One region of the Devosia sp. GW821-FHT12F11 genome, then DNA from elsewhere that is predicted to be linked to it. Evidence: predicted binding sites of a transcription regulator. Region 1 holds the regulator's gene; the other holds the start of a gene.
The links. Region 1 encodes PhoB, which activates phosphate uptake and scavenging genes when phosphate is short. Its sites were predicted from a motif close to TGTCATNNANCTGTCAT; they were not measured.
Positions count from the first base shown of each region.

Region 1 (12,161 bases):
AGCTGCGCATCACCCCGTCGTAAGTGAAATCGAACTTCGGCCGGAACGGCAGGGCGCGCGGATCGCCGTGGCGTTCCATCGCAAAGGCGCGGTCGGGGACCAGAAGACGCCCCACCTTGGTCGACAGAACGTAGCTCTGCCTTGGTTTGTCGCGCAGGAAATCGCCGATCCGACGCTCCGACAGGCCGGCGCCGTAGAACGGGGCAGTGTCAAAGTAGCGGATGCCGGCATCCCAGGCGGCCTCAAGCACTTCGCGGGCCCCGGCATCGGTCGGCGCCCGCTTCAAGTCGCCGAGCGGCGCGCCGCCGAAGCCGATGCGGCTGATGTCGAGACCGGTCGCGCCGACCGGACGGGAGGGGATCAGCGGGCTGCCCATAGCAGCCCCCGGTGCAGGATGGTCTTGATCTCGGGCTTGTCCAGCTCGGCCGGCTTGTGGCCGAGCGCGGTGTAGAAGACGCGACCGTGGCCATAGGCGGATTTATAGACCACCGGCATCTCGGCGCCCTTCTTCCAGAAGGCGTGCTCGCCCGAAAAGGTCGTGGTGGCGAGAACCTCAACGGTGGGGTCGACATGCATGTAGTACTGCTCCGAGGTGTGCTCGAAGCTCGTTATGCCGGCCATGATCGGGTCGTCCGTCACCTTGGGGTCGACCCGGTAGCTGATGATATCGCCCGGGTGGGTGGCGAAGGTGCAGCCGCCGAGAAAGCGCATCCGCGCATTGCCGGGAAAGCTGGTGGCCAGCGCGTGGTGGAAGCCCGCGAGCCCGGTGCCGGCCTCGATGGCGGCGCAGAAGCGGATCGAGTTCTCGCGGTCGAGTTCGCCGCCGGTGATCTGCGGCACGATCAGGTCGTAGGAGCCGACATTTTCGCCACCCAGCGCCGTGTAGTCGCCGGTGACGTCGACCTCGAAACCCTCGCCCTCGAGGATTTCGCGCACGATATGCGCGCCTTTTTCGGGCTCGTGCAGCTCGAGCCCACCCCATACGACCAACGCTGTCTTCATCTTCCTCATCCCTCGCCGCAACCGGCCGTGGACCTGAACAAAAGCAGCGGGTTAAGGCAAGCAGGAATTGGTATGGTAGATCAGCGTTCCCCGTCGAACGGTGCATTGTGCGGGGCCCGCTTTCCCGTCGAGTATCCTGCCCGGAAACAAGAGGGGGACGCGACGTGTCGAGTGACTATTCCTATGTGAGCGCTGCCGAAATGGCGCGACGCATCCGCCAGCGCGAAGTGTCGCCGGTCGAGGTGATGGAGGCAACGATCGCGCGGATCGAAGCGCGCAACCCCAGCCTCAATGCGCTGATCTATCTCGGTTTCGACGATGCGCGTCGCGAGGCGAAGGCGGCCGAGGCAGCGGTGATGAGCGGAGCGGTCCTGCCGCCGCTACATGGCGTGCCGTCAGCGATCAAGGACCTGTTCGATTTCAAGCCGGGCTGGCCGACAACCTTCGGCGGGGTGCGGGCACTCAGGGACAACATCGCGCAGTTCTACTGCCCGTTCGCCGAGCGGATCGAAAAAGGCGGCGCCATCCTCGTGGGCAAGACCAACGCGCCGGTGATGGGGTTGCGCGGAGTGACCGACAACTACCTGTTCGGGCCGACCAGCAACCCGTTCGACACGACACGCAACCCGGGCGGTTCCTCCGGTGGCAGCGCAGCGATCGTCGCCGATGGCCTGGTGTCGATTGCCGAGGGCACCGATGCCGGCGGCTCGATCCGCATCCCCGCGGCGTGGTGCGGGGTCTATGGCTACAAGCCGGCCTTCGGGCGCGTGCCGGTGGTGATGCGGCCCAATGCGTTTGCCGGCGACCTGCCCTATGTGTTCGAGGGACCGATCACCCGCACGGTCGAAGATGCGGCGCTGGCGATGAGCGTGCTCGGCGGCTACGATCCGCGCGACCCGCTGAGCCTAGACGAAACGGTTGACTACCTCGGCGCCCTGAAGAAGTCGATCAAGGGGTTCCGGATCGGCTACAGCCCTAATCTCGACGTGTTCCCGGTCGATCCGCGGGTGGCGGAGACGGTGAAGCGGGCCGTCGCCGCGTTCGGCGAAGCCGGCGCAGAGGTCGAGGAAATCAAGCTCGGCATCCGCTATTCGCAGCGCGAGCTGAGCGACCTCTGGCTACGGCTGATGATGCCGCTCAACCTGGGAACGCTGGAGGCGGTGAAAGCCGGTGGGCTCGACCTGCTCGGGCAGCATCGCGGGGATTTCCCACCGGAGTACCTGCACTGGATCGAAAGCTACGGGCAGACGATGACGGCGGCGGACCTCCGCCGCGACCAGGCGATGCGGTCGGAGATTTACGACGCGTTCCAGGCTGCCTTCGCCACCTATGACCTGGTGATCACCCCGACGGTCGCCGCGCTACCAGTCAAGAACGAGGTCGGCGGCAACACGCACGGGCCGCGCGAGGTCAACGGCGAGGCCGTCGACCAGGGGATCGGCTGGTGCCTCACCTACCCGCTCAACTTCACCGGGCATCCGGCCGCGTCGATCCCGGCCGGGCTGGTGGATGGGCTGCCCGTCGGCATGCAGATCATCGGGCGACGCTACGCCGATGCCGATGTACTGGCGGCCAGCGCGACGTTCGAACAGCTGCGGCCGTGGGCGGACAGTTATCGGATCTGTGCGGAGCGGGTGATTTAGGGGACTCGGTTCCACCCACCGGCGTCATTCCCGCGCAGGCGGGAACCCAGTGCGGACTATCGGCCCTCGCTGGCGTTGAGACATCCCACTGGGTCCCCGCCTTCGCGGGGATGACGCCGGTGGGTTTGGCGCTCAACTCACCGCCGCAAAGCGCTCGTCAAAGGCGTAGCCGGCGCCGCGGACGGTGCGGATCGGGTCGGCGTCGCGGTGGCGGTTGATGGCCTTGCGCAGGCGCCCGACATGCACATCGACGGTGCGCTCGTCGACATAGACATCGTTGCCCCAGACGCCGTCGAGCAGCTGCTCGCGGGAGTAGACGCGGCCGGGGTGGCGCATCAGGTATTCGAGCAGGCGGTACTCGGTGGGGCCGAGGTGCACTTCGCGGCCGCCGCGACGGACGCGGTGGCTGGTGCGATCGAGCTCGAGGTCACCGGCTTTCAGCACCGCAGTGACGAGCTGCGGGCTCGAACGGCGGAGCAGCGCGTTGATGCGGGCGAGGAGCTCGGGGATCGAGAACGGCTTCACCACATAATCGTCGGCGCCGGTGGCGAGGCCGCGGACGCGCTCCTCTTCTTCGCCGCGCGCGGTGATCATGATGATCGGGGTGCGCGCGGTTTCCTCGCGAGAGCGCCAGCGCCGGCAGAGTTCGATGCCAGAAAGGCCAGGCAGCATCCAGTCGAGCAGGATCAGATCCGGGACGCCGTCGCGGATGCGCTCCACCGCCTCGTCGCCCGAGGCGGCGGTGGCGACCCGGAAGCCTTCGGCTTCCAGGTTGTAGCGCAGCAGGACGGCCAGATCGGCTTCGTCCTCGACGATCAGGATGGTAGCGGACATCGGATCACCCCTAGAGTGCTTTCAGGACAGCTACGGACCTGAGAGCTCTGGAAATCAAAGGCTTAGACCTTCGCCGTCGCAATGAGACGGCGAAGGGATTCAGCGCGGCTGGCGCTGCTGTTCGTCGGCGCCGAGGTGGCGGCCGGTTTCGAGATAGTAGGCGGCTTCGGCGATGTTGGTGGCGTGGTCGCCGACGCGCTCGAGGCTCTTGGTGCAGAACAACAGGTGCGTGCACTGCGTGATGTTGCGCGGATCTTCCATCATATAGGTGAGCAGTTCGCGGAACAGCGAGTTGTACATCGCATCGACCTCGTCATCGCGGCTGCAGACCTCGACCGCCGCGGCGGAGTCGCGATTGAGGTAGGCATCGATGGCGCTCTTCAGCTGCCGCGCCACCAGTTCCTTCATGTGCTTGACGCCATTGTAGAACTTGGGCGCGAGACCGAGCGACTCGATCTGCATGGCGCGCTTGGCCAGCTGCTTGGCCATATCGCCCGTGCGCTCGAGATCGTTGGCGACCTGGATCGAGGTCACCACCATGCGCAGGTCCGCGGCCATCGGCTGGCGACGCGCGATGATCGACACCGCAGCGTCGTTGATGCGCTGCTGCATGTCGTCGATCTTCTTGTCGAACAGGCGCACGTCCTGGGCCTGCTTGTGATCGAGCTTGAGCAAGGCGACGGCCGACTCGGTGATGGCCTGTTCGACCATGCCACCCATCTCGGAAATGGCCTTGTTGAGGTTGGTGAGTTCGTCCTCGTAAGAGGAAACGATGTGCTCGTTGAGCGATGCCATTCTCGAATTCCTCTCGGATCAGCCGATACGGCCGGTGATGTAGTCCTGCGTCTGCTTGTTCTTGGGATTGGTGAAGATGTCCTCGGTCTTGCCTTCCTCGATGAGCTTACCGAGGTGGAAGAACGCGGTCTTCTGGCTGACGCGGGCGGCCTGCTGCATGGAGTGGGTGACGATGACGATGGTGAAGTTCTCACGTAGCTCGTCGATCAGTTCCTCGATGACGGCGGTGGCGATCGGATCGAGGGCCGAGCACGGTTCGTCCATCAGCAGCACTTCTGGCTTGGTGGCGATGGCGCGGGCGATGCAGAGGCGCTGCTGCTGACCACCGGAAAGGCCGGTGCCCGGCTCCTGCAGGCGGTCCTTCACTTCGTTCCACAGGCCGGCGCGGCGCAGCGAGGAGTGCACGATCTCGTCGAGATCGGCCTTGTTGCGGGCGATGCCGTGGATCTTGGGGCCGTAAGCGACGTTCTCGTAGATCGACTTGGGGAACGGATTGGGCTTCTGGAACACCATGCCAACGCGGGCGCGCAGTTCCACCACGTCGATCGACGGATCGTAGATATCGTCCTCGTCGAGGTTGATCTTGCCGGTGACGCGGCAGCCGTCGATGGTGTCGTTCATGCGGTTGAGCGAGCGCAGGAAGGTCGACTTGCCGCAGCCCGAGGGGCCGATCAGCGAGGTGACGTTGAACTGCTCGATCTTCAGGTTGACGTCGAACAGCGCCTGCTTGGCTCCGTAGAACACCCCGACATTCTCGCCGGTCATTTTCGGCAGAGCGTTGGGACGCGAGACGGGAGCGGCAATGGTCGCAGCGGATTCGAGGGACATGTCGGTCATCCAGGTCAGAGGTTACCAGCGGCGCTCGAAGCGGCGGCGGAGGAGAATGGCGGCAAGGTTCATCAGGGCGAGGAACAGCAGCAGCACGATGATGGCGCCCGAGGTGCGCTCGACGAAGGCGCGCTCGGCCTCGTTGGCCCACATGTAAATCTGCACGGGCAAAGCGGTCGCCGGGTCGAGCGGCGTGGTCGGGCGGTCGGCGACGAACGCCACCATGCCGATGAGCAGCAGCGGCGCGGTTTCACCGAGTGCCCGAGCGAGACCGATAATGGTGCCGGTGAGGATGCCCGGGGTGGCGAGCGGCAGCACGTGGTCGAACACCATCTGCATCTTCGAGGCACCGATGCCGAGCGCCGCAGAGCGGATCGAGGGCGGCACCGAGCGGAGCGCGGCGCGGGTGGCGATGATGATGGTGGGCAGGGTCATCAGCGTGAGGACGAGGCCACCGACGATCGGCGCCGAACGCGGCATGCCGAAGAAGTTGATGAACACCGCCAGCCCGAGCAGGCCGAAGACGATCGACGGCACGGCAGCCAGATTGTTGATGTTCACCTCGATGAAGTCGGTGAAGCGGTTCTTCTTGGCGAATTCCTCGAGATAGATCGAGGCGGCGACACCGATGGGAAGCGCGCAGAGCAGCACGATCGCCATCATGTAGAGCGAGCCGACGAGCGCCACGCCGAGCCCCGCGGTCTCCGGGCGGCTGGAGGCGCCGAAGGTGAGAAGGCCCCAGTTGAACGGCGTCGAGATGGCGCCTTCCTGCTTGAGCTGATCGAGCCAGGCGACCTGCTGGTCGGAGACCTTGCGCTTGCTCTCGGGGACGCTGAGATCGATCTGGCCCTTGTTGGCGCTGTCGATATCGGCGGCGGCGAGGAGCGTGACGTTGCGGGTGGTGCCGATCACCGAGGGGTCGTTGACGACGATCTCGCGCAGGGTCGAGCGCGAACCGTCGGAGACGAACTTGCCGATATCGCGCATCGCCGCCTTGTCGTCGGGCGAGACGCCAAGCGCCTTGGCCACGGCATTGCGGGCGATGATCGGGTAGTTGGCGGAGACGAGGACGCGCGGGTTGGTGGCGCGCTCATTGTCCTTGTCGATGATCGAGGCCGAGAACTCCACCGGAACGGTGATCGCGGTCTGGACGAAGGCCGTGTAGCCCTTCGAAAAGATCGAAACCAGCAGGACGGCGAGGAAGCCGAGGCCGATGACGATGGCTACGATGCCATAGAGGCGGAAGCGGAACTCGGCGGCGTGGCGGCGCTTCAGGCCGAAATCACGACGGGCCGAAGCCGTGGTGGCCACGGTGGCGTGGGGCAAGGCTGCGTCGGTCATTCATACTGCTCCCGATACTTGCGCACGATGTAGAGCGCGTAGACGTTCATGCCGAGCGTCAGCGTGAAGAGGGTGAGGCCGAGGGCGAAGGCGACCAGGGTCTGCGGCGAGTTGAACTCGAGGTCGCCGGTGAGCTGGTTGACGATCTTGACCGTGATGGTGGTCATCGCCTCGAACGGGTTGAAGTTGATGCGGGCGGCGACACCGGCGGCAAGCACCACGATCATGGTTTCGCCGATGGCACGCGAGGCGGTGAGCAGCAGCGCGCCGACGATGCCGGGGAGCGCGGCCGGCAGGATCACCTTGCGAATGGTCTCGGACCGGGTGGCGCCGAGCGCCAGCGAACCGTCGCGCATGGAACGGGGTACCGCGGTGATCACGTCATCGGAAAGCGAGGAGACCACCGGGATCAGCATCACGCCCATGACGATGCCGGCGGTGAACACCGACTGCGCCTGGATGAAGGAAAACCCGCCGGCGAGCGCCGCCGAGAGATCGCGGAAGAACGGCCCCAGCGTCACCACGGCGAAGATGCCGTAGACGATGGTGGGGATACCGGCGAGCAGTTCGAGCAGCGGCTTGACGGTCGAGCGCACCCGGTTCGAGGCGTACTCGCCCATATAGACGGCGGCCATCAGCCCGACCGGCACGGCGAACAGCATCGAGACCAGGGCGATATAGAGCGTGCCCATGAGCAGCGGGATGAGGCCGAACTGGCCGTTGGTCGCGCCTGCACCGGCGTCCGCGAAGCGCGGGTCCCACACGGTGCCGAAGAAGAAGGTCAGCGGGTTGACCTCGGAGAAGAAGTGGATGGTCTCGCCCAGCATCGACAGAATGATGCCGACGGTGGTGAGGATGGCGACCGACGAGGCGGCCAGCAGCGACCACAGCACAACCCGTTCGACCTGGTTGCGGGCCCTGAGGCGCAGCCGGATGCGGGAGTAGGCGAAGGCGGCGCCGGCAAGCGACAGCAGCAGCGTCAGGCCCTGGCCGATCAGCTTGTGGACGCCGGCATCGGCATTCACGCTGGCAGCGAGCGGCACCATGTAGTCCTCACCGCTCTCGGCAAGGCTGATGCCGGCCGACGTCGCCATATCGCGCAGCGCGGCATAGGAGGTCGGGACATTGGCGCCCGAAAGATTGAGCTGGGTCAGCGCGTTCGACGCATTGCGGACAATGCCGATGGAGAGGCTGGCGGCTGCAGGATCGGCGATGTGGGCCGTGACCTCCGAGCGGATGCGGCTGTCGAGCAAGCCGGCCGAGACGGAGCTGACAACGAGAAAGACCAGCAGCGCCGGGACGGTGGCGAAGATGAAGGCGAGCCAGCCGTGATAGGTCGGCAGCGAGTGCGCGACTTCCTTGGACCGGTCGGTGCCGTCGCGCTGCACGCGGGCGCGCTGGGCGGCAAAGAAATAAGCCACGGCACCAATGGCCAGAACGATTGCTACTACCCAGCCTGCTGACATGACGCCTCACTTGCCCCGGTTAGACCGCCGCTACGGGCGGGTAGACCCGCGCTATGCGCGGGAGACGGCGCGGACCCGAGGCCCGCGCCGAGATGTCGTATCAGAGAGCCGTACCGGCTTCGAACTTGGCGCGGATCTCTTCGCGCTCGGCATCGGGAGCCGCCACGAGGCCATACTGAGCGAGCGGCGAGTCCGGCCCGATCATGTCGTCCGAGATGAAGAAGTCGACATATTCCTTGAGGCCCGGAATGACGCCGATGTGCGCCTTCTTGACGTAGAAGAACAGCGGACGGCTGACCGGGTATTCACCCGACGAGATGGTCTCGGTCGAGGGCACCACGCCGCCGACGGTTGCGACCTTCAGCTTGTCGGCATTGTTCTCGTAGAAGGCGAGGCCGAAGACGCCGACGCCGGTCTTGTTGCTGTCGATGCGCGCCAGGGTCTCGGTGTAGTCGCCATCGATGTCGACGGCCTTGCCGTCCTTGCGGATGGCGATGCAGGTCTTGGCGACAGCATCGTCAGCCACGCCAGCGGCCTTCAGGGCGTCCTTGTCGCAGCCGGCGTCGAGCAGCTTGGTCTCGAACACTTCGCGGGTGCCGTGCTTCTCGCCCGGGATGTAGGCAGCGATATCCCACTCGGGGAACGCCGGGTTCACTTCGTTCCACTTGGTATAGGGGTTGTCGACGAGCTTGCCGTCAACCACGACCTGGGCGGCGAGCGCCTTGTAGATGTCGGCGGGCTGGATGGCGAAATCCGGGCCGGCGATGTCGGTGGCAAAGACGATGCCGTCGTAGCCGATCTTGACTTCCTCAACTTCGGCAACGCCGTTGGTCTTGCAGGTCTCGAGCTCTTCCGCCTTCATGGCGCGCGACGAATTCGCGATGTCGATCTTGTCCTCGCCGACGCCTTCACAGAACTGCTTGATGCCGGCGCCCGACCCACCGGACTCGACGACCGGGGTCTTGAAGTCGGGGAAGGCCTCGCCGAACGACTCGGCGACGATCTTGGCATAGGGGAGGACGGTGGACGAACCGGCGACCTGGACCTGGTCGCGCGCCGCGGCCGCACCAAGGCCGGCGGCAAGCGCGATAACCGCGGCGCTCGCGAAAACTGCAATCTTCATGATGATGTTCCCTTTCGGAAGGATCGGCCCCTTCAGGCCAGTCGACGGTCCCGGTTCCTCCGGCCGCCCTGTCTGCAAGGCGGAACCTAGGGGCGTTGTCACAAGGTTTTATGACACTGGGATTGCATTTCTGTGACAGCCTAGATCGTTGATCTATAATGACTATTTTTATCTCTACGGATTTCGGCCTGTGGAAACCCGGGCGACTGTCATTTTCTGAGCAGCACGTCGACGCGGGTGCCCTGCCCCGGCTGGCTCTTGATCGACAGCACGCCGTGATGGCGGGTGACGATGTGCTTGACGATGGCGAGGCCGAGGCCGGTGCCCTTCTTCTTGCGGCTGGTATCGGCATCGACGCGGTAGAACCGCTCGGTCAGGCGCGGCACATGCTCGGCGGCGACACCGACGCCGTGATCGACCACCGAGACGATGGCATCGAAGCCACGACGACCGGCATCCGGTGACAGGGTGATGTCGATGGTATCGCCGTCGGCGCCGTACTTGATGGCGTTATCGATAAGGTTCTCGAACACCTCGTAGAGTTCGTCGCGATCGCCGCTGACGGTGACCGGCTCGTCCGGCGCCTGGACCCTGAGCTTGGTGTCGGTGTCTTCGGCGAGCTTATGCAGGCCCTCGGCGACTTCGCGCAGCAGCGCGCCCAGCTCGACGGGGGCGGTGGGGCGCATGTGCTGGCGCATCTCGATGCGGCTCAGCGACAAGAGGTCCTCGATCAGCTTGGCCATGCGGGCGGCCTGGCCACGCATCAGGCCGAGGAAGCGTTCGCGGGCTTCCTTGTCGTTGGCGGCGGGGCCGAGCAGCGTGTCGATAAAGCCGACCAGAGAGGTCAGCGGGGTGCGGAGCTCATGGCTGGCATTGGCGATGAAATCGGTGCGCAGCATCTCGAGGCGCTTCTCCTCGGTCTGGCTCTGCAACGTGATGACCAGCACCCCATCATTGAGCGGATCGCCGGCTGCGAGCGGCGCGACGGTGGCCTTGTACCAGGTCTCGGTCGGGACGGTCTGATGCAGCTCGATGGTCTGCGAGGCGCCCAGCCGTGCGGCCTCGATGGCGGCAAGCAGTTGCGGAAACCGCATGGTGAAGGCGATCGGGCTGCCGGCGACGACGCCCGGGAAGTGCCGGGCCGCGTGACCGTTGAGATGGACGATAACGCTGCGACGGTCGATGACGATCGAAGGGTCGGGCAGCGCATCGGCAAAGTGCCGGACAGCATCGGCGAAGGCGAGCTCCGTGGTGCTGGCGCCAGGGGCGGCGCCGGTGGCGGACTCACTGGTTTCAGGGACCAGGGCGGCGATGCCGACGATGATGGCGTAGGCGAGGATATCGAGCCAGGGATCGATGAGGTTGAGCCCGGCCAGGGTCATGAACACCAGCCCCATGGCGAGCAGCATCAGCAGCCGGCCGTAAAGCCGGGCCCTGACCGTATCGAGCCACGTGATCCCCGTTGCCGAGCGCTGCGCTTCTTCCGCCATCGAGCCTTCCTTGGGAGCCCTGGGGCGATTCACCCCGGCTTGCCAGATCGGGGTGTTCATAGCACGGTTGTGACACCGTCATGACAGGCCACGGAGTTCGTTCATGTCCGACGCATTGGAGGGCTTCGACCTCGAAGACCCGGTGCTGCCGCGTTCGATCAAGAAGAGGGCGCTCGAGTCCGGGGGCTTTCCCTATGATGAAAAGCTCGACTCGGACGTCTACGAGACCGAAATGCTGCAGGTACAGCGGCAATTGGCGCTGCTGCAGCACGATCAATCAAAGACCGGCAAGCGCATCGTCGTCGTGTTCGAGGGGCGCGACGCGGCCGGCAAGGGCGGCTCGATCGCCAGCTATCTCGAGAACCTCAACCCCCGCTTCAACATGGCCGTGGCGCTGCCCAAGCCGTCGGACCGGGAACGCACGCAATGGTACTTCCAGCGCTATGTCGACTGGATGCCGGCGGCAGGCGAGCAGGTACTGTTCGACCGTTCCTGGTACAACCGGGCCGGCGTCGAGCCGGTGATGGGGTTCTGCACGCCCGAAGAAACCAACCGCTTCCTCGGGGCGGTGCCGGATTTCGAGAAGATGCTGGTGGACGATGGCATCCACCTGTTCAAGTTCTGGCTCACCATCGGGCGCGAAATGCAGCTCAAACGCTTCCACGACCGGCGGCATGACCCGCTGAAGGTGTGGAAGCTCTCGCCCATCGATCTCGAAGCGCTGAAACGCTTCGACGATTACACCAAGGCGCGCAACCGGATGCTGGAGGCGAGCCACACCGAGCACGCGCCGTGGCGAATCGTGTTCAACAACGACAAGAAACGCGGACGGCTGGGGATCATCCGTTCCGTGCTGCACGCGCTCAGCTACGAGGGCAAGGACGACAAGCTGATCGGCGAGGTGGACGGCAAGATCATCGTCTCCCCGCAGGCCTTCATGAAGTCCCACAGCGAGATGTAGCGGGTGGATTGACCAGACGGTCAAAAACCCGTCAACTGCCCGTTAACGATCCGCCCGAGAGGGCCTCGCGCGGATCAGACAGCAGGGGCGAAGGCTTGGGGGCCGGCACGTCCCACAGGGGTCAGTATGGTGGGCCATGAGGCCGGCGTGAGCCACGAGGCGAGCGTCATTCCGCCAGTGCTGGTGTTCAACGCCGAGGGGCGATCGCCTTTCGTGCTGGCCTGCGACCACGCCTCGAACCGTTTCCCCGACCGCTATGGTGATCTTGGCCTGACGCCACACCAGCGGCTGATGCATGTCGCCTGGGACCCGGGCGCCATGGCGGTGGCGCTCGAGCTCAGCGAGTTGCTCGACGCGTCGCTGGTGGCCTCGACGGTCAGCCGGCTGGTGATCGACTGCAACCGCGACCATGACGCGCCGGACCTGATCCCGGTGGTGTCGGAGCGGACCGACATTCCCGGCAACCAGGGCATAGGCGACAACGAGCGAGCGGAGCGGATCGGGGCCTATCACGCGCCGTTTCACGCGGCGCTCGAGGGTGTGCTCGACCGCCGCAAGGCGGCCGGAATCGAGACGGTGCTGGTGACGGTGCATTCGTTCACCCCGCTCTACAAGGATGTGCCGCGGCCGTGGCCGATCGGGCTGATCCATGGGCGGGACAACCGGTTCACCGCGGCG
Region 1 is NZ_JBXAPX010000002.1:429,805-441,965, forward strand. Features, by position in the region: gene AC1ROK_RS07680 (aldo/keto reductase) at 1-376, opposite strand, end outside; gene AC1ROK_RS07685 (ThuA domain-containing protein) at 361-1,002, opposite strand; gene AC1ROK_RS07690 (amidase) at 1,167-2,645, shown strand; gene phoB (phosphate regulon transcriptional regulator PhoB) at 2,778-3,479, opposite strand; gene phoU (phosphate signaling complex protein PhoU) at 3,579-4,274, opposite strand; gene pstB (phosphate ABC transporter ATP-binding protein PstB) at 4,293-5,102, opposite strand; gene pstA (phosphate ABC transporter permease PstA) at 5,124-6,443, opposite strand; gene pstC (phosphate ABC transporter permease subunit PstC) at 6,440-7,909, opposite strand; gene AC1ROK_RS07720 (PstS family phosphate ABC transporter substrate-binding protein) at 8,010-9,032, opposite strand; gene AC1ROK_RS07725 (ATP-binding protein) at 9,242-10,522, opposite strand; gene ppk2 (polyphosphate kinase 2) at 10,626-11,483, shown strand; gene AC1ROK_RS07735 (N-formylglutamate amidohydrolase) at 11,631-12,161, shown strand, end outside.

Region 2 (12,161 bases), on a different contig from region 1:
GTTCAGCGGGCTGGCGGCATTTGGCACGCCGGGGTTCCCTCAGGGAGAACGAGATGACTGAACGAAAGACCCTATTCCGTCGCGTGTTCGAATCGATGATCGAAGGTCGCACCAGACAGGCGCAGCGCCACGTCACCGAATACCTCCGGGCCAACCCGGTGCGGAGCAAGTGGCGGCCTTGAGCCGATTCACCCGTTGTTAAGCCGCCCTGCACAATTGGCATGGCTGCCTTTCGCAGCAAGGACTTACCCGCGGGCTCCGTCCGCACTACATACCGAACGTCGAGAGAAGCTCGACCTAGTGAAGGAACCGGGAGAACAAGATGCCCGAGAGCAAGAACGATTTCCGCAAGGCGCTCGGCAGCGTCATCGAAGCGCGGGGCCGCGAGGCCACCCGCAGCGTCGGTCGCAGCCGTGAACACCTGCTGCTCGGCGCGCTGACCAAGCGCCCGAACTAAAACCGACGCGCGCCAGCGCGGGGTTGGACTATGCGTTTTGACGAGTCCCCGGATCGTGAGGTCCGGGGACTTTGCTTTTGGTGCGTTGGCGAGATGCCACCACAACCACAGCGCCACCCCGGCGAAGGCGAAGGCCGGGGCCCATCCTGAGGTATCTCCACCGATCGTGCCCACCCACCGGCTGTCATCCCTGCGAAAGCAGGGACCCATCCATCCACCTGCGCTGCGGCAAGTTGGGTCCCTGCTTTCGCAGGGATGACACCGAGCTTGGGGCGCGCATGGCGCATATGACACCGAGTCTTGGGCTGTCAGTAGCGGCCTAAACCCGCTCCAGCACCAGCGTCGTCCATTCCTTCTTGACGATGCGCTGGCGCAGTACGATGCCCTGCTGCGAATAGGCTGAAATCACCCGGTTGGCCTGGGTGTTGAGAATGCCTGAGAGGATGACGGTGGCGCCGATGCCGGTGATTCTGCGCATGCCGGGGGCCAGCGCCACCAGCGGACCAGCGAGGATGTTGGCGACGATCATGTCGTAGGGCGCGCCGGCGGCGATCTGCCGGTGGTCGAGCCCCGTCGCCTCGAAGGCGATGATGTAGCGGCCGACGCCGTTATCGCGCGCATTTTCCACCGTGGTGGCCACGGCGATCGGGTCGATATCGCTGGCCAGCACCGGCAGGTGGGTGCGCTTGGCCAGGGCGATCGCCAGCACGCCCGTGCCGGTGCCCACATCGAGCATCGAGCGATAACGCTTGCGCTTCAGCGCCCGGTCGATCGCTTCGAGGCAACCGGTGGTGGTTTCGTGGTGGCCGGTGCCGAACGCCTGCGCGGCGTCGATGCGGATGGCGGTGAGGCCGGCAGGGGGCGGGCTCTCCTCGTGGCTGCCATGCACGTAGAACCCGCCGGCGACCACCGGCTGCAGCCCCTCGAGCGATTTCGCCACCCAGTTGACCGTCGGGTCGATCGCCTCGACGGCAAAGCTCACATTGCCGCCCAGCGTCTCGCGCGCGATCTGGTTGAACGCCTCGACATCCGGCTCGCTGTCGCAGGTCGCCTCGAACACCCACTCACCGGTGTCTTCGTTCTCGTGCGCCGAAGCGGTGATGGCGATGGGAGAGATGTCCTGGCGGGCCATGACGGCGTCGACCAGCGCATAGGCCTGGTCCTTGGTCAGCGGCACTGAGAGTTGCGAGAGCGTCATGCGAAATGTCCTGTTCGCCGCTGTTTCGGGGCAGCGGCGCGCTAAGTCAATGGTCCGCCGTGCGCAGCGTTAAGCGGCAGCTTCGGCGCGCTCAAGCGACAGGCTGGCCCAGACCGGCAGATGATCGGAGCCGGTGCGCGCCAGCGCGGTGCGGTGCACCCCCGCCGATTCCAGCTTGAAATCGCGGCTGGTGATGATGCGGTCGAGCTGCAGCATCGGTCGGCGCGAGTGAAAGCTCGGCCCCAGCGGGATCACGTCGTGGTGCCTCGCAAAGGCGACGAGGCACTTGCCGTCCTCGGCCCACTGGTTGAGGTCGCCCATGATCACGGTCGGCATATGCTGCTCGAGCCTTTCGAGATGGGCGACGATGGCGTCGGCCTGCTTCATGCGCGAATTGCCGAGCAATCCCAGGTGCATGCCGACGACGCGCATGGCGATGCCGCCGATCATCACATCGGCCATCACTGCGCCGCGCGGTTCGAACGCCGGCAGCTCGATGCGTTGCGGGTTGCGAACCTCGATGCCCTTCTTCACCAGCAGCACGTTGCCGTGCCAGCCGAGGCTCTGTTCACGGATGCCGAAGCGCACCGGCATGTAGTTGGTGTAGTCGACGATCAGGTCGGGCGAGAGCGTGGTGGCGCGCTCGCCGAAGCGGCGGTCCACTTCCTGCAGCGCCACGATATCGGCATCGACCTCGGCGAGGATCTTCATGATACGCTCGGGCTGACGGCGCCGGTCGGTGCCGATGCTTTTTCGGATGTTGTATGAGGCGACTTTGATCATTGGTCCCAAGGGCGTGAGCTAAAGGGTCGGCGTGAGCTAAAGGATGGGCGAGAACAGCCGGGCGGCCTGTGAGATGAAGCGGGGGATCGGGTGGCGCTTCAGCACCTCATCCTTTGTCACTAGGCGGCAATTGGCAAAATCGGTTTCCAGCATTTTCTCCACGGCAGTGATCACGCCGGGGTCCGGCATCCACACCGTCATCTCGAAATTGATGGCGAACGAGCGATTGTCGAAGTTCACCGTACCGACCGTGGCGATCTTGTCGTCCATCAGCAGCACCTTCTGGTGCAGGAAACCCTTCTGGTAGCGGTAGATGGCGATATCGTGTTCTACCATGGCGTCGGCATGGGCGTTGCTGGCGAGCCAGACGAGCAGATGGTCGGGCTTGGCCGGCAGCATGATGCGCACGTCGACGCCGCGCAGGATCGCCGCATAGAGCGCGGTCCGCATGTCGGTATCCGGCACGAAATAGGGGCTGACGATCCAGAGCCGCTGCTGCGCCTGGCCGATCACGTCGGCGAAGGCGATGGCGCACGCCTCGAGCTTGTCGGCGGGACCAGTCGCCATCACCAGCGCCGAAACGTGTCCCGGCTCGTCCACCGGAACGGGCGGCGGCAGGTTGAGGATCTCGCCGGTAGCCCAGAGCCAATCCTCCTGAAAGATCAGCGCCACCGACGATGCCGCCGGCCCCTCTAGCTTCAGCTGCGTATCGCGCCAGGGCCCGAAGCGCTTGTCCTCACCCAGATACTCGACGCCGATATTGGCGCCGCCGGTCCAGGCGACCTTGCCGTCCACCACCACGGATTTCCTGTGGTTGCGGTAGTTGATCCGCATCGGACCGAACAGTCTCAGAAACCTGTGCCGGTGATTGAAGCCGAAGATCTTGATGCCCTCGGCCCACAACCGGTCCTTATACTCGCGAGACAGGCCGCTGCTGCCGACATCGTCGTAGAGCAGGTAGACGGCCACCCCAGCGCGCGCCCGCTCCATCAACGCGGCAGCCAGCCGCTGGCCCAGTGCATCGGCCTTCAGAATGTAGAACTGCACCAGAACGTAGGTTTTGGCGGTGGCGATGCCCTCGAAGATCGATTCGAACGTCGCCTCGCCATCCACCAATAGCTCCGCCGTGTTGCCGGCAAGGAACGGCATGCCGGCGGCGCGGCGCTGCACCGGCCAGCTCGCGCCCGCGTCCCGGTCGATCACCGCCAGGTCTTCGCTGCGGATCAGCCGCGAGGCGCGCACCTGCATGCGGGTCTGGGCATAGCTGTCAAAATGCTTCCAGCCGAACACCAGGTAGATGATGGTGGTGGGGAAGGGGAGGAAGGCCAGCGACACCAGCCAGGCGATCGAGCCCTGCGAGGTCCGCGAGGCGCTGATCTCGCGCGCTGCGCAGATAATGGCCAGGGCGTAGAAGCCGGCGAGGACCATCGCGATGATGGGGATGCTCTCGACGACGGTTTCGACTGCCTCAGTCATGTCGGTCATTGGCGCCCCTGGCTCGTTGATTTCCGGCGCATTCGAAATGGAAAAGCCTGCAACTTTCCTCGAAGCGCTCCCTACGACTAATATCCAACGCGGCATAAGGCAGTTCGAAGGACTCAGCTGCGATCAAGTGTTGCACGGGGCGTCGAAGCCCGCGAATGTAGCGGCGGATCGTTATCGTCCGCTTTCCCGCCTGTCGAAAGATTGCCCTCGTGTCGTCGCCCATGCACTCGTCCCCCAATAACGCAATGGCGGGGATCGGGTTCAAGCTCAGCTCGGTCTGTGTCTTCCTGGGCATGTCGAGCCTGCTCAAGGCGTCGGACGAGATCCCGACGGGCGAGCTGGTGTTCTTTCGCTCCTTCTTCGCCATCCTGCCGATCATCGTTTACCTGATTGCGCGCGGCGAGCTCGGGGTGGGACTCAAGACCAGCCATCCGCTCAGTCACCTGTGGCGCGGTCTCGTCGGTACCGGCGGCATGGTGTTCGGCTTTTATGCACTGACGCAGCTGCCGCTCCCCGAGTCGATCGCCATCAGCTACGCGACGCCGCTGCTGATCGTGGTGTTCAGCGCGGTATTCTACCACGAGCAGGTGCGGCTCTATCGCTGGAGCGCCGTCATCGTCGGGCTGGTTGGCGTGATCATCATCATCTGGCCGCGCTTCACCGTGTTCTCTGATGGCTTCGAGGACATGAGCGGGGCGACGCTGGGCGCCATCTCGGCGCTGATCGCCTGCTGTTTTGCCGCCACTGCGATGATGCTGGTGCGCAAGCTCGTGCAGACCGAGCGTTCCGCCACCATCGTACTCTACTTCTCAGTCGCTTCGTCGCTGATCGGCCTGTGCACGCTGCCGCTCGGCTGGGTGATGCCGACGCTCGAGCAGTTTGCCATGCTGGCGACGGCCGGCATCCTGGGCGGCATCGCGCAGATCCTGCTCACCGAGTCCTACCGCCACGCCGACATGTCGGTGGTGGCGCCGTTCGAATATGCCTCGCTGATCCTCTCGATCATCGTCGGCTACTTCTTCTTCAAGGATATCCCGACCATCGAAATGCTGGTCGGCGGGCTGATCGTCGTCGGCTCCGGCCTGTTCATCATCTACCGCGAACACCGGCTGGGCCTCGAGCGCAAGCGCTCAAGCGAAGTGACGCCGCCGCAGTGAGGAGCCAGCGAATGGACATCGTCGCCCTCGATCGCTTCATCGTGCTCGCCAAGCGCCAGACCTATGTCGGTGACGGCGTCAGAGCCGCGGCAAGCCGCGCTGGCGCGCACGACCTCACCTTTGCCGACGGCGACTGGTCCTATCGCGACAGCTATTTCGGCGGAACCGACTTCCTCGGACAGGAAACCGTGTGGTTACGGGGTGAGCCGGTCTGGGCGATGAACTACTATGGCTACGTCCTTCGCCCCGACCTGATCGATGCCAGTCGCGCCGGCGCGACGATCAAGGCAGCGCTCTCCGCCGTGTACGCCGAAGGCCGCTTCCTGGGTGGCTTCGAGTGGAGCGGTCCGCATGGCATCTATCGCGACACCTCGACCGGCGACGCAGCGCATTTTCATGGACGGGAAGCGATCGAGGTCGGCGGCGTCGAGGCCTACGCGCTCGATTATTTCGGCGGACTGGTGAAGCCCTAGCCGCTGCAGCAAAACGCCAATCGCAACACCATATCATCGGCAAACAGGAGAGCGCCGATGTACCATGCAATCGTCCGACGGGTTGTCGCGGGGCTGTTCGACGCCGTCAATCGCGGCGATGCACGGCCCGTTCTCGATGGCTTCGCGCCGACCTTCGAGCACATCTTCCTCGGCATGAGCGCACTCGGCGGGCGCCGCACTACGCTCAACCAGACCAGCAGCTGGTACGCGCGGCTCTATCGGCTGCTGCCCGACATCCACTTCGATATCGACCGCATCACCGTCAGCGGTACGCCATGGAACACCCTCGCGGTGGTCGAGTGGCGGGAGCGTAACTCCGGCACCGACGGGGTGGTGACCACCAACCAGGGGATCCATGCCGTCCACATCCGATGGGGCAAGATGACCCGCCTGATCATCTGCCCCGACACGACGCTGCTCGCCGCCACGCTCGACCGTCTCGCTCGCGCCGGCGTGGAGGAGGCCCATGCGCCGATGATCGAGGGCTAGGCGACAGCCGGGCTCAGATCTGCACCGCGAAGTCCGATAGCCGCCATTGGCCGCTGCTGAGCGTCAGGGTGATGACCAGGCTCGCCTCGCCGCTCTCGAACACGGCTGGACACTTCCACCGGCTCCAGCCGCTCCAGTTCTCGATCTGCATCCCCTCCATCACGCAGGCCCGAGTGGACTGCATCGCGCCCAGGATCTGCAGGTAGCGGGTGCTGTCGTATTGCCCCTTGGCATGGGCGGTGACGAACTCTGCGGTTGCCAGTGGGTCGAAGGTCGCGCGCCCCCAATCTGCCGATACCGCAGCCACAACCTTGTCAGCCGCCGCGCGGGACTGGCCGACTTGCTGGTCCATGGATGAAAAGAGGTTGACCGCCGCCCAGATGAGACTGACGATCACGACAGCGGCGATGACGATGATGACCGTCCTGAGGCCGCTCGAGGTCTTGCTTTTCGTTGGCCCGGCCCACGGCATCGTCCACGCCCCCTCCAGCGAAACTCACCACCTGCTTAGCCGCCTTCTGCCCTAACGGCTAGGCGAGGAAACGGTCGCGCTCGTCGGGCACCGGCAGGTGGCAGGTGTCGCGTCTGCCGAAGAGCTTCATGCGGTGACGGGCGATCCAGAAATAGAGGCCATCGCGAACGGAGCGGGGCAGGGCGGCGGCCGCCGTGCCCATCGACCACGGCAAGCCAAGCCGTCGCCCGATCTCGATCACAGCATCGGATGAAAACCGCGGCACGCCGTCGGCCAGCACGATAAAGGTCTCGTAGTCGTGCGGGTCGAGGCCATAGTGCCGATAGATCGAGGTACCGAGTTCGCTCTGGGCGGCGATGAAGCGAAACACCCTGCTGCGGTCATGGCGAAGCACGAACTGCACGGCGCTGGAACAGAGCCCGCAATAGCCATCGTAAATCATCACCGGATGATCGTCCGCGAACGCGACGACGCGGTTGTCGTGCCGGTAGCTGTAGGCGTCGCGCGTGACGCTCACGGCTTCTGCACGAAGCTCTCGAGCACTTTCTTGCGGCCGGCTTTCTCGAACTCGATGGTCAGCTTGTTGCCTTCGATCTGATCGATCCGGCCATAGCCGAATTTCAGATGGAAGACGCGCTCGCCGACATCGTATTTCGAGCCGCGGCCGTCATCGACCGAGCGGGCGACGAGGTCGCCGTCGATGGTCACCGGGCCGGCCGATTTGCGGGACGACGCCTGGGCGCGGGCGCGCTGCCAGCCGGGGGTCTCGTAAAGGGAATCGAACGGGTCGCGGGTATCGAAGCGGCCGCCCGCGGTGCGTCCGCCATAGCCATAGCCGCCATAGGCCGAGCCGGTATCCTTCACCTCGACTGCTGCCGCCGGCAGTTCGTCGAGGAAGCGCGACGGGATTGCCGATTGCCAGAGGCCATGCGTCAGCCGGTTCTGCGCCACCGAGACGCGCAGGCGCTTGCGGGCCCGGGTCAGGCCGACATAGGCGAGCCGGCGCTCTTCCTCGAGCCCGGCGCGGCCACTCTCATCAAGGGTGCGCTGACTGGGGAACAGGCCCTCCTCCCAACCGGGGAGGAACACGGTTTCGAACTCCAGCCCCTTGGCCGAGTGCAGCGTCATGATCGACACGGCGTCGTCGGCCTCGCCGGTGTCGCGGTCCATCACCAGCGAGACGTGCTCGAGGAAACCGCCGAGCGAGTCGAACTCGCCCATCGAATTCACCAGTTCCTTCAGGTTCTCGAGGCGACCTTCGGATTCGGCGGATTTGTCGTTCTGCCACATCTCGGTGTAGCCGGACTCGTCGAGCACCTGCTGGGCCAGCGCCACATGCGGCGGTTCCCTGCGCGCCGGCGATCCCACCTCGTCTTCCAGCGAATCGTCCGAGGGCAGGGCGCGTGCGCGCTGGGACCAGTCGTCGAACTGATCCATCAATTGCCGCAGCGTGGTGCGCTGCTTCGGCTTCAGTTCCTCGGTCTGGATCAATGCCCGTACCGCGCCGGTCAACGAAGACCCCTGGTGGCGGGCCGCATCGTGAAGGATCTGCAACGTCGAGTCGCCCAGCCCACGTTTGGGCGTGTTGATGATGCGCTCGAAGGCGAGGTCGTCTGTCGGATTGAATACCAGCCTGAGATAGGCCAGCGCATCGCGGATTTCCTTGCGCTCGTAAAAGCGCGGGCCGCCGATGACCCGGTAGTTGAGGCCGAGGGTGATGAAGCGCTCTTCGAAGGCGCGCATCTGGTGCGACGCGCGCACCAGGATGGCCATCGAATTCAGCGCCTCGCCCTGGCGCTGGAACTGCTCGATCTCCTCGCCGACCTGGCGGGCTTCTTCGTCGGAATCCCACACCGAGGTGACCATCACTAGCTCGCCCGGCTCGCCGACATCGGTCTGCAGCGTCTTGCCCAACCGGCTCTCATTGTTGGCGATGAGGTGCGAGGCGGCCTTCAGGATGTTGCTGGTCGAGCGGTAGTTGCGCTCGAGCCGGATCACCTTGGCGCCCGGAAAATCCTTCTCGAAGCGGAGGATGTTGTCGACCTCGGCGCCGCGCCAGCCATAGATCGACTGGTCGTCGTCGCCCACCACGCAGAGGTTCGCCTCCGAGGCGGGCTTGCCCTGCGCGAGGAGGCGCAGCCACAGGTACTGCGCGATGTTCGAATCCTGGTACTCGTCGACGAGGATGTATTTGAAGCGCCGGTGATACTCAGCCAGCACGTCGGGGTACTCGCGGAACAGCTTGATGCAGAGCAGCAGCAGGTCGCCGAAATCGGTGGCGTTCAGCGTCTTCAGCCGATCCTGGTACTGCTGGTAGAGGTCGGGGATCCGGCCATTGGCAAATGCCGCACGGTCGGCCATCGACACGTCGGCGGGCAGCTGGCCGCGGTTCTTCCAGTTGTCCATCATCCCGGCGAACTGCTTGGCCGGCCAGCGCTTCTCGTCGATGTTGGCGGCTTCCAGCAACTGCTTGATCAGCCGGATCTGGTCGTCGGTATCGAGGATGGTGAAATCCGAGCGCAGCCCTACCAGCTCGGCGTGACGCCGCAGCAGGCGCGCGCCGATCGAGTGGAAGGTGCCGAGCCAGGGCATGCCCTCGACGCCCGAGCCGACCAGCGCACCGATGCGCTCCTTCATCTCGCGCGCGGCCTTGTTGGTGAAGGTCACCGACAGGATCTCGGACGGCCAGGCTTTCCTGGAGTTCAGGATGTGAGCGATGCGGGTGGTCAGCACCCGGGTCTTGCCGGTGCCGGCGCCGGCGAGCACCAGCAGCGGGCCCTCGGTGGTCAGCACGGCGTCGCGCTGCTCCTCGTTGAGGCCCTTCAGGTAGTCGGGCGTCGCCGCTCCCCGGCCAAACTGGCTGGTGATCGAGCCCGCCTGCGGGCGGTCGAGGCGCTGCGGTTCTGCTGCCATAAGGGAAACGACGAATCCTGTTTCGTTCTCATTGGCGAATATAGGGAGTGCAAGCCCTGATGTATATGCGGCGAGGGGCTGTCACAGATCTGTCACCGCATTGTCATGTGGCCGTTGTGCGGCGTGCCTAAGCCGAAGCCCTCGATTTTCAGGGGCGCCAACAATGCAGTTCAAATCCATTCTCCTCGGCCTCACCGCTGGCCTTCTCGCCACCTCGGCCTATGCCGCTCCGGTGTTCAACCGGATCGCCAGCTTCCCGGTCGAGCTGAACAACCCCGAGGCCGAGGCGACCTCGTCGGAAATCATCACCGCCTCGGAAGACGGCCTGACGCTCGTCTATTCCGACAGCCCGGCCGGCGGCATCGGCTTCATCGATATCACCGACGCCAAGGCCCCGAAGGCCGCAGGCTTCCTGGCGCTCGACGGCGAGCCCACCTCGGTGACCATCGTCGGCAACAAGGTCTACGCCGCGGTCAATACCTCCGAGAGCAAGGCCAATCCGTCGGGCAAGCTGGTCGTTGTCGACCTCGGCACCAAGGCCATCGAAAGCACTGTCGAGCTAGGCGGCCAGCCCGACTCGATCGCCCACAATGCCGCCGGGACGATCCTTGCCATTGCCATCGAGAACGAGCGCGACGAGGACGTGAACGACGGCGCCATCCCGCAGGCGCCGGGCGGCTACCTGGTGCTGCTGTCGATCAACGGCGGCGCGCTCGATCCCGAGAGCCTTTCCAAGGTTGAACTGACCGGCCTCGCGGCTATCGCGCCGGAGGATCCGGAAGTCGAGTATGTGAGCTTCAATGGCCTCGACGAAGTCGCGGTGACTCTGCAGGAGAACAACGAGATCGTCATCGTCGACGGCAAGACCGGCGCGGTGAAGTCGCATTTCTCGGCCGGCACCGTCAGCCTCGATGGCATCGACACCAAGAAGGATGGCGCGCTCAAGTTCACCGGCAAGCTGGAAGACGTCGCCCGTGAGCCGGACGCGGTGAAGTGGCTCGACGACAACCGCCTGGTCGTCGCCAATGAAGGCGACTGGAAGGGCGGCTCGCGCAGCTTCACCATCTTCAACAAGGACGGCACTGTCGCCTACGAGAGCGGCCCGTCGATGGAGTATGAGGCGGCCCGCCTCGGCCACTATCCGGATGCGCGCAACAAGAAGGGCGTCGAGCCCGAGGGCCTCGAGGCCGCCACCTACGGCGATACCTCCTACCTGTTCGTCGCAGAGGAACGCGCGTCGCTGGTCGCGGTGTACAAGGACACCGGGGCCCAGCCGGAATACCTGCAGTCGCTGCCCTCCGGCATCGGCCCGGAAGGGTCGGTTGCCATCCCCCAGCGTAACCTGTTCGTTACGGCGAACGAGACGGACCTCCGCGCTGATGGCCTCGCCGGCTCGCACGTCATGCTCTACGAGCTCGGCGAAGGCGAAGCGGCCTACCCGCAGCTGATCTCCGACCTCGATGCCGACGGCAAGCCGATCGGCTGGGCCGCCATCTCGGGCGCCGTGGGCGACGCCGAGAAGCCGGGGATCCTCTACGCCGTCAGCGACAGTGTGCTCTCGGCCCAGCCGGCGATCTATGAGATCGACGCCACCGCCAAGCCGGCGAAGATCGTCAAGAAAACCGTCATCACCCGCGGTGGCGACGCGGCGCAGAAGCTCGATCTCGAGGGCATCACGCTCGACGGTGAGGGCGGTTTCTGGGTGGCCTCGGAAGGCCGCAGCGACAAGCTGACGCCGCATGCGCTGTATCGCGTCGATGCCGAGGGCAAGATCACCGAGGAGGTGGCGTTCCCCGAGGCGCTGCTGCCGAACGAGATCCGCTATGGCGCCGAGGGCGTCACCAAGGTTGGCGACACCCTGTGGGTGGCGATCCAGCGCGAGTGGAAGGATGATCCGAAGGGCCAGGTGAAGCTCCTGGGCTACAACACCAAGGACAAGACCTGGTCGGCCGTCCGCTACCCGCTCGAAGCAGCGGCCGAAGGCGCCTGGAACGGTCTCTCCGAAATCACCGCGCATGGCGACTACGTCTACATCGTCGAGCGCGACAACCAGATCGCGCTCAAGGCCGCGCTGAAGAAGCTCTACCGCGTTCCGGTCTCGGCGCTGGTCGGCGCCGAAATCGGCGGCGAGCTGCCGGTGGTCACCAAACAAGAAGTTCGCGACTTCATCCCCGACCTCGCTTCCAACAACGGCTACGTCGTCGACAAGGTCGAAAGCTTCGCCATCGGCGCCGACGGCACCGGCTACGTCATCACCGACAATGACGGCGTCGCCGACTCCTCGGGCGAGACGTTCTTCTGGTCGGTCGGCACGATCCAGTAACCGAACAGCCTCCTGCTCGCGGGGCTCAGGGGCCGGTCCGAAAGGGCCGGCTCCGCTTCGTTTTGGGGGGGCGGGGCCGCATTGGCCTCACTCACTGGCGTCATCCCCGCGACGGGGACCTACTGCTCGAACCGTTCACCAAGCGCGAACCGTGCCGGTCCATCACGGACGGGTCGGTGAGGTTGGAGGTGATGGAGCCGGCGGAACACTGGGTCCCGACTTTCGTCGGGATGACGGCCGGTGGAGGATTGAAAGGCGAGCGCAAGCCGCCGCCTAGCCCCCATCCTGAACGCCCAATGAATCGCCCGTGACGTTTTTGCAACAGCAAGGTCGAATCCCGATTTGGCCGCCTGGCGGTCAACGTTTTGCTGAGGATCGCCGCCACAATGT
Region 2 is NZ_JBXAPX010000004.1:280,093-292,253, reverse strand. Features, by position in the region: gene AC1ROK_RS14275 (hypothetical protein) at 54-182, shown strand; gene AC1ROK_RS14270 (hypothetical protein) at 323-457, shown strand; gene AC1ROK_RS14265 (50S ribosomal protein L11 methyltransferase) at 777-1,655, opposite strand; gene AC1ROK_RS14260 (endonuclease/exonuclease/phosphatase family protein) at 1,725-2,438, opposite strand; gene cls (cardiolipin synthase) at 2,475-3,923, opposite strand; gene AC1ROK_RS14250 (DMT family transporter) at 4,145-5,080, shown strand; gene AC1ROK_RS14245 (DUF5680 domain-containing protein) at 5,092-5,553, shown strand; gene AC1ROK_RS14240 (nuclear transport factor 2 family protein) at 5,611-6,063, shown strand; gene AC1ROK_RS14235 (hypothetical protein) at 6,077-6,535, opposite strand; gene AC1ROK_RS14230 (thiol-disulfide oxidoreductase DCC family protein) at 6,594-7,052, opposite strand; gene AC1ROK_RS14225 (ATP-dependent helicase) at 7,049-9,448, opposite strand; gene AC1ROK_RS14220 (esterase-like activity of phytase family protein) at 9,612-11,771, shown strand.
Region 2: AC1ROK_RS14220 (esterase-like activity of phytase family protein) is a predicted target of PhoB. The motif match lies at 9,528-9,544, and genes of this name have one in related genera.